One region of the Ensifer sp. Root127 genome, then DNA from elsewhere that is predicted to be linked to it. Evidence: riboswitches for the same ligand, from Rfam matches in the RefSeq annotation. Region 1 holds a riboswitch; each other region holds the start of a gene.
The links. A riboswitch is a leader RNA that binds a small molecule or an ion and turns the genes downstream of it on or off. The one in region 1 is predicted to bind cobalamin.
Positions count from the first base shown of each region.

Region 2: linked by a shared signal. The riboswitch ahead of nrdH (glutaredoxin-like protein NrdH) and the one ahead of ASD03_RS02765 (aromatic ring-hydroxylating dioxygenase subunit alpha) in region 1 are both predicted to bind cobalamin.
Region 3: linked by a shared signal. The riboswitch ahead of ASD03_RS15220 (DUF1636 domain-containing protein) and the one ahead of ASD03_RS02765 (aromatic ring-hydroxylating dioxygenase subunit alpha) in region 1 are both predicted to bind cobalamin.
Region 4: linked by a shared signal. The riboswitch ahead of ASD03_RS27630 (CbtB-domain containing protein) and the one ahead of ASD03_RS02765 (aromatic ring-hydroxylating dioxygenase subunit alpha) in region 1 are both predicted to bind cobalamin.

Region 1 covers NZ_LMDX01000001.1:575,259-578,645, reverse strand. The annotation lists gene ASD03_RS02775 (L-threonylcarbamoyladenylate synthase) at 1-726, opposite strand, end outside; gene ASD03_RS02770 (DUF6656 family protein) at 813-1,412, opposite strand; cobalamin riboswitch at 1,729-1,931, shown strand; gene ASD03_RS02765 (aromatic ring-hydroxylating dioxygenase subunit alpha) at 2,037-3,281, shown strand; gene ASD03_RS02760 (hybrid-cluster NAD(P)-dependent oxidoreductase) at 3,283-3,387, shown strand, end outside.
Region 2 covers NZ_LMDX01000054.1:400,396-403,782, forward strand. The annotation lists gene ASD03_RS36985 (hotdog domain-containing protein) at 1-614, shown strand, start outside; cobalamin riboswitch at 766-992, shown strand; gene nrdH (glutaredoxin-like protein NrdH) at 1,294-1,515, shown strand; gene nrdI (class Ib ribonucleoside-diphosphate reductase assembly flavoprotein NrdI) at 1,533-1,949, shown strand; gene nrdE (class 1b ribonucleoside-diphosphate reductase subunit alpha) at 1,919-3,387, shown strand, end outside.
Region 3 covers NZ_LMDX01000012.1:129,814-133,200, forward strand. The annotation lists gene ASD03_RS15205 (oxidoreductase) at 1-459, opposite strand, end outside; gene ASD03_RS15210 (helix-turn-helix domain-containing protein) at 549-980, shown strand; gene ASD03_RS15215 (DUF1330 domain-containing protein) at 1,313-1,597, opposite strand; cobalamin riboswitch at 1,785-2,001, shown strand; gene ASD03_RS15220 (DUF1636 domain-containing protein) at 2,109-2,522, shown strand; gene ASD03_RS15225 (ABC transporter ATP-binding protein) at 2,545-3,351, shown strand; gene ASD03_RS15230 (ABC transporter substrate-binding protein) at 3,348-3,387, shown strand, end outside.
Region 4 covers NZ_LMDX01000034.1:20,825-24,211, forward strand. The annotation lists gene ASD03_RS27620 ((2Fe-2S)-binding protein) at 1-191, shown strand, start outside; gene ASD03_RS27625 (CbtA family protein) at 267-1,061, opposite strand; gene ASD03_RS27630 (CbtB-domain containing protein) at 1,259-1,435, opposite strand; cobalamin riboswitch at 1,478-1,747, opposite strand; gene ASD03_RS27635 (TetR/AcrR family transcriptional regulator) at 1,746-2,438, opposite strand; gene ASD03_RS27640 (NAD(P)H-binding protein) at 2,542-3,372, shown strand; gene ASD03_RS27645 (anthrone oxygenase family protein) at 3,369-3,387, shown strand, end outside.

The DNA of each region.
Region 1 (3,387 bases):
GGCGGCGTCGAGCCGGACAGCTGCGCCCGGCGCGTAGTGCGAGGCGAGCATGCCCGGGGCCTCGATAGTCGCTCCGGCGCTCTGCGGCCTCGAGACGGTAAGGCCGGTCAGCCTTTCGATTTCGAAGACGTCGAGACCGCCCGGACGCAGCAGGCGCAGCGCGCCGTCCTCGACCTTGATGATCGTCGATTCAAGCCCGATCTCCGCAGAGCCGGCGTCGAGAATGAGCTTGAGGCGCGGCCCGAGATCGGCTTCCACATGGGCAGCGCTTGTGGGACTGATCTTGCCCGACGTATTGGCGCTCGGTGCGGCGAGCGGGCGGCCGAAGCGGGCAATCACCCGACGTGAAAAGCCATCAGGCATGCGGATGCCGAGCGTGTCGAGGCCGGCCGAGGCAAGCGCGTGCACGGTGCTTGTTGTGCGCTGGGGCAGGATCAACGTCAGCGGGCCGGGCCAGAACGCTTCGGCCAGGCGCCGCGACAACGAATCGAATGTCACATGGGCTTCAGCCATCGCCATGTCTGACACATGCGATATCAGTGGGTTGAAGCGTGGACGCCCCTTCATCTCATAAATACGGCTGATCGCATCGGGATTGGTGGCGTCCGCTGCCAGGCCGTAGACCGTCTCGGTCGGAATCGCGACGGGCTCGCCTTCGGCAAGCACCGCACAGGCACGCTCGATCGCCCGTTCCGGCTCGGTCCGTGTATCGATGATTTCGGCCATGTCGCTTCCGTTTCCCTTTCCGAGGCTTCCTTAAAGGAGCCACGGTGAAAACAGAACGATTTTCTTCAGGCAACCGGGTCTGCGCTTCAGAGGCTGCGAATGATGCGCTTCAATGCCTCGTCGCGCGCGCCGAGCATCAGCACGTTCTTGAGCGCGACTTTCGGGTCGTCGGTACGAAAGAGCAGCCCGTTGTCGCGAACGCTGCGATTGATGGTCATCTGCCCCTCTGGCGCATCGGGCTCGATGGCAACGGCGAAGTACATTCGGGAATAGCCGGTCTGGATGCGTTCGAAGAAGTGTTTCTCGTCGCCGAGGTCACAGAAGAAGTTGGCGAAATAGAACGACCAGGTGACGTCCTTGGACGGGGCGAGATGTGTTCTCGCCGCCGTGACATGGCAATAGCCGAGATGCGGCCGACCGGTGAGCGTGCGGTGGAAGATCATCTTGGGAAACTGGATCGAGGTATGGAAGCCGTTCATCCGCTTGTGCGTCGTTTCGCCGGCGGTCGTCAGCTTGTGGGCGGTGCGCTCGGCAACCTCGTCATAGCTCAGATAACGCCGCTCGCGCTGCGACCATTGACGCCTTTCTATGCGGCCGGTGCGCAGGAACTCGGTGTGGACCGCTGTCTTCGGAGCGATCGTTGGCAGCTTCTCGGCTGCGGCGTCGTAGTATTTGAGCTTTGCCATGAACTTCAATGCGCTGTTTGCCGGTTCGGCCGGTTTCTCCGTCAGGCGACGCTAATGCATTATGGTTAATGGAAGATTTCACTCGCGTCGGTGGGCCTTGCCCCGCGTCACGGGAAGACATGTCGCAAAATGGCGAAGGATCCGCGCTTTCTCGCAAGCCTTGCCGGAAAAAGCGACAATTGCTCAATCCTTGAGCTATCCTATTGTTTACAATGAAAAATGATCAATCACAGGGCGTTTGGTGCGCTTGATGTGCTGTGTCGTCTTTCTGGAATCGGATGTCGTTAATCGGCAGCTACGACGATGGCTTCCGCGATTAGATATGCCTACTCAAGGTGCTGTCTTTTAGGGAAGGCGGAGAATTGGGAAGCCGGTCAAAACCCGGCGCTGCCCCCGCAACGGTGGTGGAGCGAAAGCCACGGCACAAAGCCACTGGACGGTTCCGTCCGGGAAGGCGCCGGGCTGGTCCTTGCGGACGGCTCCTGAGCCCGGAAACCAGCCTTGACGCGAACAGACCGTAACGGGTTGCGGCGGGCAGCCGGATCGGAGCCGTCATCGCACAGGCAATGCGCCCGTGCGGGTTCCAGTCCTGCCTCTCCGAAACAAGGCGAACGAGGACAGGACATGGACATCAAGGGCGATATGCTCCGCAAGCTGAAGGGTCGACGCGACGGCTACAGCCTCGACCGGGCCTTCTACATCGACCCCGACTACTACAGGCAGGATCTCGAAAGCATCTGGTACAAGGACTGGTTGTTCATCGGCCACGACTGCGAGATCCCGCGTGCCGGTAACTATTTCACCGTCCAGGTCGGCGATTATCCTGTCATTATCGTTCGCGACCGACAGGGCACGATCCGCGCCCTGCACAATTCCTGCCGTCATCGCGGTTCTCGCGTCTGCGCGCAGCACAAGGGCTCTTCGGCCAAGCTCGTCTGTCCCTATCACCAATGGACCTATGAGCTCGACGGCGCGCTGCTCTTTGCCCGCCAGATGGGCGAGGATTTCGACAAGGCGGCCCACGGCCTGAAGCCGATCCACTGCGAGACCGTCGGCGGTTACATCTTCATCAACCTGTCCGAGCAGCCGATGGATTTCGGCCCGTTCCGCGACATGGTCGCGCCCTATCTTGCGCCGCACCGCCTGGGTGAAACCAAGGTCGCCTTCGAAAGCACGATCATCGAAAAGGGCAACTGGAAACTCGTCTGGGAAAACAACCGGGAGTGCTACCATTGTGCCGCCAACCACCCCGAACTTTGCCGCACCTATCCCGAAGCGCCGACGGCGACCGGTGTGCAGGGCGCCAAGGATGATCCCGTCATTGCCGCGCATTGGGCGAAATGCGAAGCAGCCGGACTGCCGAGCGAGTTCCGGATGTCCGAGACCGGCCAGTTCCGCTCGGCGCGCATGCCGTTGATCGACGACGCCGAGAGCTACACCATGTCCGGCGCCCGCGCCGTGCGGCGGCAACTGTCGGCAGACGTTAGCCAGAAGCATATCGGCACGCTCCTGCTCTTCCATTATCCCTCGACCTGGAACCATGTGCTGGCCGACCACGCCATCACCTTCCGCGTCCTGCCGCTCGGCCCGGAGCTGACGCAGGTGACGACCAAGTGGCTGGTCAACAAGGACGCGGTTGAAGGCGTCGACTACAATCTCGAGCAACTGACGCATGTCTGGACCGAGACCAACGATCAGGACCGCCAGATCGTCGAGGAGAACGCCTTTGGTATTCGCTCGCCGGCCTACCAGTCAGGCCCCTATTCGCCCGAACACGAAGGCGGCGTGATGCAGTTCGTCGAGTGGTATTGCAAGTTCATGGAACAGCGCCTGCAGGGCGAGGCTGCTCCGCTTTCCCGGGTCGCCTGACATGCAGATGGCATCCTCGTTCCATCATTTCGACGAGCTTCATGTCTGGATCGACAGGCAGAACATGCTCGAATGCACATCGGCCGTGATCGAGACCGCCGATGTG
Region 2 (3,387 bases), on a different contig from region 1:
CCTCCTGCGATCGCGTCGACTTCCGCGGCCCCGCCCACATCGGCCATATCGTCAGCTGCAGCGGCCGCCCGATCCGGGTCGGGCGGCGTTCGATGGTCGTCGAAGTCGATATGATCGCGGAAGATCTGACGGCCGGCACCCGCGATCTGTGCGCCCGCGGCCAGTTCACCATGGTCGCGATGCCGGAGGGCAAGGGCGCCGGCTGGTCGTTGCCTTCTCTCGACACCGATGCGATCGGAGCGCCAAAAGACGATGCCGTGCGCATGGTCGATATCGTCTTTCCGGATCAGGCCAGCAGCTTCGGCGCCATGTTTGGCGGCGACGCGCTGGCGCAGATGACCAAGGCCGCCTTCGTCGCGGCGACACGGGCGAGCCGCAAGACGACAGTGCTCGCCTCCTGCCAGCGCATCGATTTCAAGCACCGGATCACCGTTGGCTCGATCATCGAGCTTGTCGCCAGGATTGTGCGCACCGGACGGAGCTCGACGACGGTCGATGTCGAATTGTGGTCAGAGGATTTGACGGGAGCGAAACAGACCCTGACTGCCCATGGCGCCTTCATCATGGTGGCAGTCGACGGGGACAATCGTCCTGTTCCCGCCTTCGCGGCTTGAGGATTTCAGCAGAGCTGTCAATGACGGCTCTCCATCCACAGGCTTCGCCGACACTTGTCGTTTACTCCCCGCTATCCACACCCGAAAAAATATTGTCCGCCTCCCAGGTGGCTTCGACATGGAACCTATTGACGCAATTTTCCCGACATATACTATATCTAGTGTTCGAGGTTCTCCCGATTCGCAAGGATTGGGAGCGAAGATGGGAATACGGTGCCGTCGTAGCGATTTCGCTTGGCTAAGCCGTGGCTGCCCCCGCAACTGTAAACGGCGAGCAACTGTCCAGCATTCGGCCACTGAAGCATGATGCTTCGGGAAGGTCCGGACAGAAGCACCGACCCGTGAGCCAGGAGACCTGCCTCGATCGATAAACGTCCACGGGCGGGGTGTCCGGAGAGGTCAGAGGTGTGCATGGGGCAGGATGAAACCTGCCTGATCGTCTCGACGTCTCCCCGGAAGCGCCGTCTTCAACTTCGGGGTGAAGTCATGTCCGCGTCATCGAATTCCTATCATTCGCCAATGAAGAGGCGCGGGAAGCCGCGAATCTGACGAACAACCGCGCCCGGGTCCTCTCGACCCGAGCAAGCGGTCATCCTGCCAGTCCTGCATTTCGCCGGATCGCTTGTGCGTATCCGCATGCCTTTTCATGCCCAGATCCAGCCGACCAAACGAGGAAGAAATGAACGTCACCGTCTACAGCAAGCCCGCCTGCGTCCAGTGCACCGCAACCTATCGCGCGCTCGACCGCCAGGGCGTCAATTACGAGGTGATCGACATTTCGGTCGACCAGGACGCGTTCGAGACGGTCAAGGGCCTTGGCTACATGCAGGTTCCCGTCGTCATCGCCGGTCCGGAGCACTGGGCAGGCTTCCGCCCCGACAAGATCAGCGCACTGTCCTGAAGCCGAGGTACGGCGCGATGGGGCTGATCGTCTATTTTTCCACCCGCTCGGAAAACACCCATCGCTTCGTCGGCAAGCTCGGCCTGCGCGCCAGACGCATTCCCGTCAGCGCGGCCGACGCGCCGCTCGACGTGCACGAACCCTATGTGCTCGTCGTCCCGACCTATTGCGGCGACGACGGCCGGGGCGCCGTGCCCAAACAGGTGATCCGCTTTCTCAACGATGCGGACAACCGCTCCCACATCCGCGGCGTGATTGCCGCGGGCAACAGCAATTTCGGCGCGACCTACGGGATCGCCGGCGACGTGATCTCGGCCAAGTGCCAGGTGCCCTATCTCTACCGGTTCGAACTGTTGGGAACCGATGAGGACGTAGCCAATGTCAAAAACGGGATGGAACGATTTTGGACGTCTCAACACTCGAACGCCCCTTGAAGGCGACGGAATCGGCGCTCGATTACCACGCGCTGAACGCCATGCTGAACCTCTATGACGAGGACGGCCGGATCCAGCTCGACAAGGACCGGTTGGCGGCAAAGCAGTACTTCCTGCAGCACGTCAACCAGAACACCGTGTTCTTCCATAACCTGCGCGAAAAACTCGATTACCTCGTCACCGAGGGCTACTACGAGCAGGAGGTTCTCGACCAGTATTCGTTCAACTTCGTGCGCGACCTGTTCGATCACGCCTATGACAAGAAGTTCCGTTTCCCGACCTTTCTCGGCGCCTTCAAATATTACACCAGCTACACGCTGAAGACCTTCGACGGGAAGCGCTACCTCGAGCGCTACGAGGACCGGGTCTGCATGGTGGCGCTGACGCTGGCGCGCGGCGACGAGGCGCTGGCGCGCGACATGGTCGACGAGATCATCTCCGGTCGCTTCCAGCCGGCGACCCCGACCTTCCTCAACGCCGGCAAAAAGCAGCGCGGCGAGCTCGTCTCCTGCTTTCTGCTGAGGGTCGAGGACAACATGGAATCGATCGCGCGCGGCATTAATTCGGCGCTACAATTGTCGAAGCGCGGCGGCGGCGTGGCGCTGTCGCTCACCAACATCCGCGAGGCCGGCGCCCCGATCAAGCAGATCGAAAACCAGTCGTCCGGCATCATTCCCGTGATGAAGCTGCTGGAGGATTCGTTCTCCTACGCCAACCAGCTTGGCGCCCGCCAGGGTGCCGGCGCCGTCTATCTCAACGCCCACCACCCCGACATCATGCGTTTCCTCGACACCAAGCGGGAGAACGCCGACGAGAAGATCCGTATCAAGACGCTGTCGCTGGGCGTCGTCGTTCCCGACATCACCTTCGAACTCGCCAAGAACAACGAGGACATGTACCTGTTCTCGCCCTATGACGTGGAGCGCGTCTACGGCGTTGCCTTCACCGACATCTCGGTCACGGAAAAATATCGGGAAATGGTCGCCGACAGCCGGATCCGCAAGAAGAAGATCAAGGCGCGCGAGTTCTTCCAGGTGCTGGCCGAAATCCAGTTCGAGTCGGGCTATCCCTACATCATGTTCGAAGACACGGTGAACCGCGCCAACCCGATCGCCGGCCGCATCACCATGAGCAACCTCTGCTCAGAAATCCTCCAGGTCAGCGAAGCCAGCGAGTACAATGACGACCTGTCCTACAAGCACCTGGGCAAGGACATCTCCTGCAATCTCGGCTCGCTGAATATCGCCGCCGCGATGGATTCGTCCGATTTCGGCAAGACGATCGAGACATCGATCCGGGCGCTGACCGCGGTCTCCGACATGAGCCATATCGCCTCGGTTCCCTCCGTCGAGAAGGGCAATGACGACAGCCATGCGATCGGCCTCGGCCAGATGAACCTGCACGGCTATCTCGCCCGCGAACGCGTCTATTACGGTTC
Region 3 (3,387 bases), on a different contig from region 1:
GATGGCATGTTTGGTCGATGCGTAGAGCGCATTGTAGGGGGCGGGGATCAGCCCGAGTATGGAGCTGAGGTTGACGATCCGTCCTCGATGCTGCGGTCTCATCGTGGGCAGCACCGCATTTGTCATGCGTATGATGCCGAACACGTTTACGTCGAAGACGGCTTTCGCCTGTTTCGTCGTGGATTCCTCAGCGCCGCCGAGCAGTCCGATCCCGGCATTGTTGACAAGAAGATCAATCCGTCCTGCGCGACTTAGAACCTCGTCGACGGTTGTCTGCACCGATGCGTCATCGGTTACATCGCAGATCAGCATCGTGATCCCGTCCGGGGTATCGGGCATCGGCTTTCGGCTGGTACCGAAGACACGGTAGCCATCGTGCCGCAGCGCTCGTGCTGTCACCAACCCAATGCCTGAGGAAGCGCCCGTGACCAGGGCAATGCCGCGTTCTGTCTTGCTCATCGGCTTGTGCTTTCATTTTATCATGGAATATCGCTGAACATTCAGTTACTATTAAATTAGTAGTTAGTCACTATCAAAAAGATACTAACATGAAAAATCTGTCGAGCCAGCCATGCCTGATCGCCAGGAGCCTTGCGCTTGTGGGGGATGCCTGGAGCATGCTGATCATGCGAGATGCCCATGCGGGCCTGACCCGCTTCGATGATTTCCGCAAAAGTCTTGGTATCGCGCCGACGATGCTGACGGGGCGGCTTTCAGCGCTGACGGAGGAGGGGCTGCTGGAGAAACGCCGCTATTCCGATCGTCCGCCACGAGACGAATATGTCCTGACCGAAGCTGGCCAAGACTTCCTGCCGGTTCTGTTTGCCATCGGCGCGTGGGGACGCAAGCATCGCGGCGGGGGCGAGGTAACCCGGTTCTTCGACGCCGAGACCGGAACGGAGATCGATCCCGTCACCATCGACCGGGCGACCGGCGCTCCAGTCGGGACACGTCCCATTCGTATCGCCGCACCGGAATGAGGCACCCCAGGCAGATGAAGTATCGCCTGACAACGCCTCTTGAAATCGCTTCCAGCACAGAGTTGCCGGTCCGTTGGTCGAGCAATGTCTTATGACCGTCGCCGGCAAACGCTGATGCCAGATTAATAGGTCCGGTTGACAGTCGCGATCGATCGTCCTGATGGCGTGAGAAGTGCTCTGCCAATGTGCGTCGCAGGCATCATTCGTTAGCTTGTGTTGTATTATGATATTACATAACAGATGAATATGAAAATATGCCGCATGTTGATATGCCAATGCCGCACCTTTGCGGTAAACGTCGGAAGCTGCTGGAACAATGACGGCCCGACTGCTTAGGTGGCAACGCCTTCCAGCGTCATGATCCGCGTCTTGGCGCAGCGCTCTCGGATCGCCTTGAGGCGTTGATACGCCGGCGAGTTGTACCACTCGAGCAAGGAGTGCATGTCCGGGAACTCGACAATGACGAGCCGGTGCGGCTCCCAGTCTCCCTCGAGCACCCGGGTAGCGCCCAAATATCGGCCACCATAGCGCGCCTCCGTTGCCGGCACTTCCCGTATGTATTCTTCAAAGGCCGCGGCATCGGTGACCTCGACATCCGCAATCAGATAGGCGGCCATGGCAGATCTCCTTTTCCACACAGGCGCCATCGAAGGATACGCCCGTTGGTCGGTGCGGGCGAGTTGGTCAACATATTTTTGTGTTGAATAATGTTATGTTATCACATAACAAATGCGCATGAAAAAATGCGACATGTTGATAGGCCAAGGCCGTGCTGTCGCGGCGGTTGTCACCTCCGCCGAAGTGTGCGACGAAGGCTTTGATGGTGCTGCAACCGCGACAATGCGGAAGCGGCTGAAAAGGGAACACGGAGCGGACGACCCAAATGGGGCCGAAACCGTGGCTGCCCCCGCAACTGTGAGCGGAAAGCGCATTCACACCATGTCACTGGCGATCAGCCGGGAAGACGTGGATGCGCCGCGACCCGCGAGCCAGGAGACCTGCCATCGAACCGATCAACCACAACGGACGGGGTGTTCCGATGGAAAAGAACTGGTTTTTGCGCGACGGTCATCCGTCATCATGCCGCGTTGCCACATTCTCTCCGGACCAATCCGGAGGAGAAGAGACATGGCCAATCCGGTTTCCCGACAGCACACGATAACGGTCTGCACCGATTGCCGTTTCACCGGCGGCCCATGCCGTCCGGGAGCGGATCTGATCCAGCGGCTGAACCGCAGTATTGCCGCGCTCGGCGAGCCGCTCGACCGGGATTTCTCCATTACTGGGACGGTCTGCATGGCCGCGTGTACCAGGCCTTGCACCATCGCTTTCCAGGCAACCGGCAAGGCGACCTACCTCTTTGGCGATATCTCGCCCGAGGAGGATATCGATGATCTCGTCTCGTTCGCGACCACCTATGCCGGAAGGGGCGATGGCATGACGCGGGCGGCCGAGAGGCCGCGCGGGCTCAACGGCAAGACGCTGGCGCGCATCCCGGCAGCGATGCTGGTCTCCGAAGACATCGGCTGGCATTTCCAATGATGGCGCGGGGAGGGACGAGCCGATGAGCTGCACCGCGACAGGGGCCGGGCTTCGGGTCCACGCCCTGGATTGGGGACCGCGCCCGGACCTGCGGCTGGTCCGCGAGATCGACTTTGCCATTGCGCCCGGCAGCCGGCTTGCCATTCTCGGGCCGAACGGTGCCGGCAAGACCTCGCTGCTGCGCTGCCTCTATCGCTCGGCCCAGCCGATAGCGGGCGCAATCGAGGTCGATGGCGTCGACATCTGGGCGATGACGGCGCGCGAGGCGGCAAAGATCATTGCCGTCGTGCTGCAGGAAATGCCGAGCGACTTTCCCTTCAGCGTGCGCGACGTGGTGATGATGGGCCGCATCCCCCGGCGTGAGGGCATGAGCGGCTGGACCGCGAGGGACCGCGAGACGGTTGCGCACGCGCTCGAGCATCTCGATCTCACCCACCTTGCCGGGCGGCAATTCGCGACGCTTTCGGGCGGCGAGAAGCAGCGGGTGCTGATCGCCCGGGCGCTTGCCCAGCAGCCGCGCATCATCATTCTCGACGAGCCGACAAACCATCTCGATATCCGCCACCAGCTCGAAATTCTCGAGTTGTTGCAGACGCTGCAGCTGACGATCGTCACCACGCTGCACGACATCAACCTGGCAGCCGAGTTCGCGACCGATGTGGCGATCCTGACGGAGGGACGCATGACGGCCTTCGGCCCGCCCGAAGACGTGCTCAACCCACAAGCGCTTTCCGCCGCCTTCGGCGTCACCGCCACTGCCCACAACAATGCCGTTTCGAGCGGCGCACGCTTTTCCTTTTCACTTGCTCGACAGGAACTGATTTCATGAAGACCTTCATTGCCCATTCCGCCTTTGCCCTGCTGG
Region 4 (3,387 bases), on a different contig from region 1:
TCCGTTACGAGGACATCGTGATCGAGATCGGCGGCAATCATGCGCTGTCGCGCACCTATCGCCTGCGCGGCGGCTGCTGTCTCTATTATCGAACGGAAGGTGGCAGCTTCTGCGACAGTTGCGTGATGCTGGCGCCGGACGACCGCCGCGCGCGGTTGCAGGCGCATCTGCTGGCATTGCAGGCGCGCTGAGACATCTCGACGACAAAGCCCCTGATATCGGCGATATCAGGGGCTCCGGGTTGATGGCGAAATCTGGCCGGTCTGTTACGCCTTGGCGAAACGATCGTTGATGAAGCCCGACACGACGCCGAGAACAATCCAGAACGCGAGCGTGGTGGCAAGGGCTGCCACGGCGAATTCAGCGCCGAGCACGGCCGGCACATTGCTGGAGATGTCCGACGGTTGCGGCGCGCCATAGACATGCGGTGCCGCGATCAGCACGAGGCCGATGATCTTGGCGGCGATCTCTTGCCGCAAGACCAGCAGATAGAGACCGGCGGCAGACAACAGCACGGTTGCACCCCACCAGACCTGGCGGTCGCCGAGTTCCGCGGCCGGGAAGCCCGGCAGTTCCGGCGGCAGACCGATTGCCGGCAGCATGTGCACGGCAAGCCAGCCGCAGGCGCCCCAGAGCGCGCCGTTCCTGAGCGTGATCGGGTAGCCGATGACGAGGCTGACGCCGGCGAGCAGCAGCGCGAAGCCGGAGCCGGTCACCAGATTGGCGATCAGCGTGCCGGAAAAGCGGCTCATGCCGAACATGATGCCGCCTTCCTCGTGTTCGCCCTCATGGGCGTAGGCAGGCGTGATCGGCGACAGGGCGTCAAGCAAAGCGCCAATCGGCGAAACCGCCTTCAGCGACGAATGCTGGTCGTGGTTTGCTGCGGCCGGATCGGCCGTTCCCGGCTGAACGGCTGGTTGTTCGCCGGCGGCCGGTGCCTCGCCTTCGAATTCTTCCGCGTGCAGGATCAGCGGTACGACGCGCAGTTCCTGGGCGCCGGTCATGAAGACACCGGCAATCAATCCAGCCACGATCGCGGCCAGAAGCGTTCTGACAATCATTTTCGATATCCCTCGATATCGGCGCGCCATGCATCTGGCAGGCAGCGCCGTGTCCCACTGGCAAATATGCGAACGGCTCCGTCCGGCAGATCTTCAATCTGCATCAGACGCGAGCAAACGCGTCCGGCTGTCTGCCGGAAGCGTTTTTGTCCGCAGCTATGTCGATGCGGAACGCAAGTCGCGTCCCGGAACATCGCTTAGTGGCAGGGGAAGCCATAGGAGTGGCGGGTGTCGTGCGCGGTATCGTGCAGCACGGCCGAGTTCGCCAGGCCTGCGCCGAAGACGAGGAAGCCGCCGATGAGGAGCGCGATGATACCTGCGGTCAGACGATCGCTGAGGGAGAGCGGAATGCTCGAAACTGTAGATGTAGCCATGACAACCTCCGTGATGGCGTCGGGATCTTTCCCGGTTTGGGCCCTATGCCCGCATCGACTGGCAGGTTTCCTGGCTCAGGACGTCGGGTGAGATCACCCTGGATTTGCCTCGCCTTCCCAGAGCAAGGGCCGCCCTCTCGCGGTCTTGTCTCCAGTGGCTTCTTCCGGATCGCTCCGGAACGGCGCATTCACGTCGCTCTACAGTCGCGGGGTCGGCCGTGATTTGAATGCCCAGCATGGGTCCATCCGTCACGTTCCCGTTTACTCCCGAAACGCGTTCGCGTTGCGGGAACCAATCGATCCACGATGATTAGGATCGCACCCCGGAGATGTCAATTAGACTTGCGCCGCCGCCCGGTCCATCCGCGACAAAATCACGAAGGATCATGCGTTTATAGGCTTCGACGATCTGGTCGCCCTCTGCTCTGGTGACGGAGACCGCAAGCCGCATCGTGCAATCGCCGAGATGCATGATCAAAAAGGCGGCGCTGTCGATCGTTTCGCGCGGCGTGTCGGGCGCAAACCGAGCCCAGACGTCGGCCAGAAGCTGGCCGCCGGCACGGCTTTGCAAAAGGTCGATCTCGCGCAGCGCCTTGTCGGCCTGCATCGCTGACCAGATGTCGCGCATCACAGGCTCGGCCAGGAACATATCGTAATAGATGTCGAACAGCATGGAGAAGGCGTCACGCAGTTCCGAGATCGACGTCACCGTGGCAAGCTCGGCCCCGATGCATTCATTGCAGACCGCATTGTAGCGCTCGGCCAGCGTGCGCACGATCGCCGCCTTGTCGGGGAAGTACTGGTAGAGGGAGCCGATCGAGATTCCAGCCTTTTCAGCGACTTCGCTCATGCGCATGGCGTCGCTGCCCTTCTCCTGGATGATCGCCGTGGCGCAGGAAAGGATGTGCTCGACGCGCTCGCGGCTGCGCTTCTGGCTGGGCGTGCGGCGCAGCGCCGGCTCGTCGTCAGCGGGGATTGTGGAAGGGCTTGCATCGGGAATCATGAGTAATGCTCACATTTTGACTTGACTCCTAAAATACGAGGATTTATCACATTTGCAAATGTGAGAGATGCTCATGTTTTGCAATCAACCTCAGGAGGAAGCGATGACTGACAAACTCACACTGGTTCTGGGCGGTACGGGCAAGACGGGGCGGCGGGTGGCGGCCCGCCTTGAGGAGCGGGGTATCGCGGTGCGCATCGGCGCCCGTTCGGCATCGCCTTCCTTCGACTGGACGGATGAGGCGACCTGGGCGCCCGTGCTTGAAAATGTCGAGCGCATCTATATCAGCTACCAGCCGGATCTGGCGGTGCCGGGCGCCGTCGAAACCATCCGCAAATTCTCGAGGCTTGCCGTTCGCTCGGGCATCAAGCGGCTGGTGCTTCTGTCGGGGCGCGGCGAGGACGAGGCGGAAGCGGCCGAGCGCGAACTGCAGGCCTCCGGCGCCGACTGGACGATCATCCGGGCAAGCTGGTTCTTCGAGAATTTCAGCGAGGATTTTTTGACCGATTCCGTTCGCAGCGGATCGGTGTTCCTGCCGCCGGATGAGATCACCGAACCCTTCATCAGCACCGACGACATCGCCGACGTGGCAGTTGCAGCCCTTCTGGACGAGGGGCATGTCGGCAAGGTCTATGAGCTGACAGGCCCGCGGCTGATGACCTTTGCCCAGGCCGTGGCCGAGATCGCGACGGCTGCCAACCGCCGGATCGGCTATCAGTCCGTGCCGGTTGCCGACTTCACGGTGCAGTTGCGGGCCGACGGATTGCCTGATGACTATGTCGAACTCATCCGCTATCTCTTCACGTCGGTGCTCGACGGGCGCAATTCGCAAGTGACGTCCGATGTCGAGCGCGTGCTTGGGCGCAAACCGCGCGACTTCGCCGACTATGCCCGGGAGACCGCTGCAACTGGTGTCTGGAGTATCGCCGCATGATCCCGCTGATCCCCG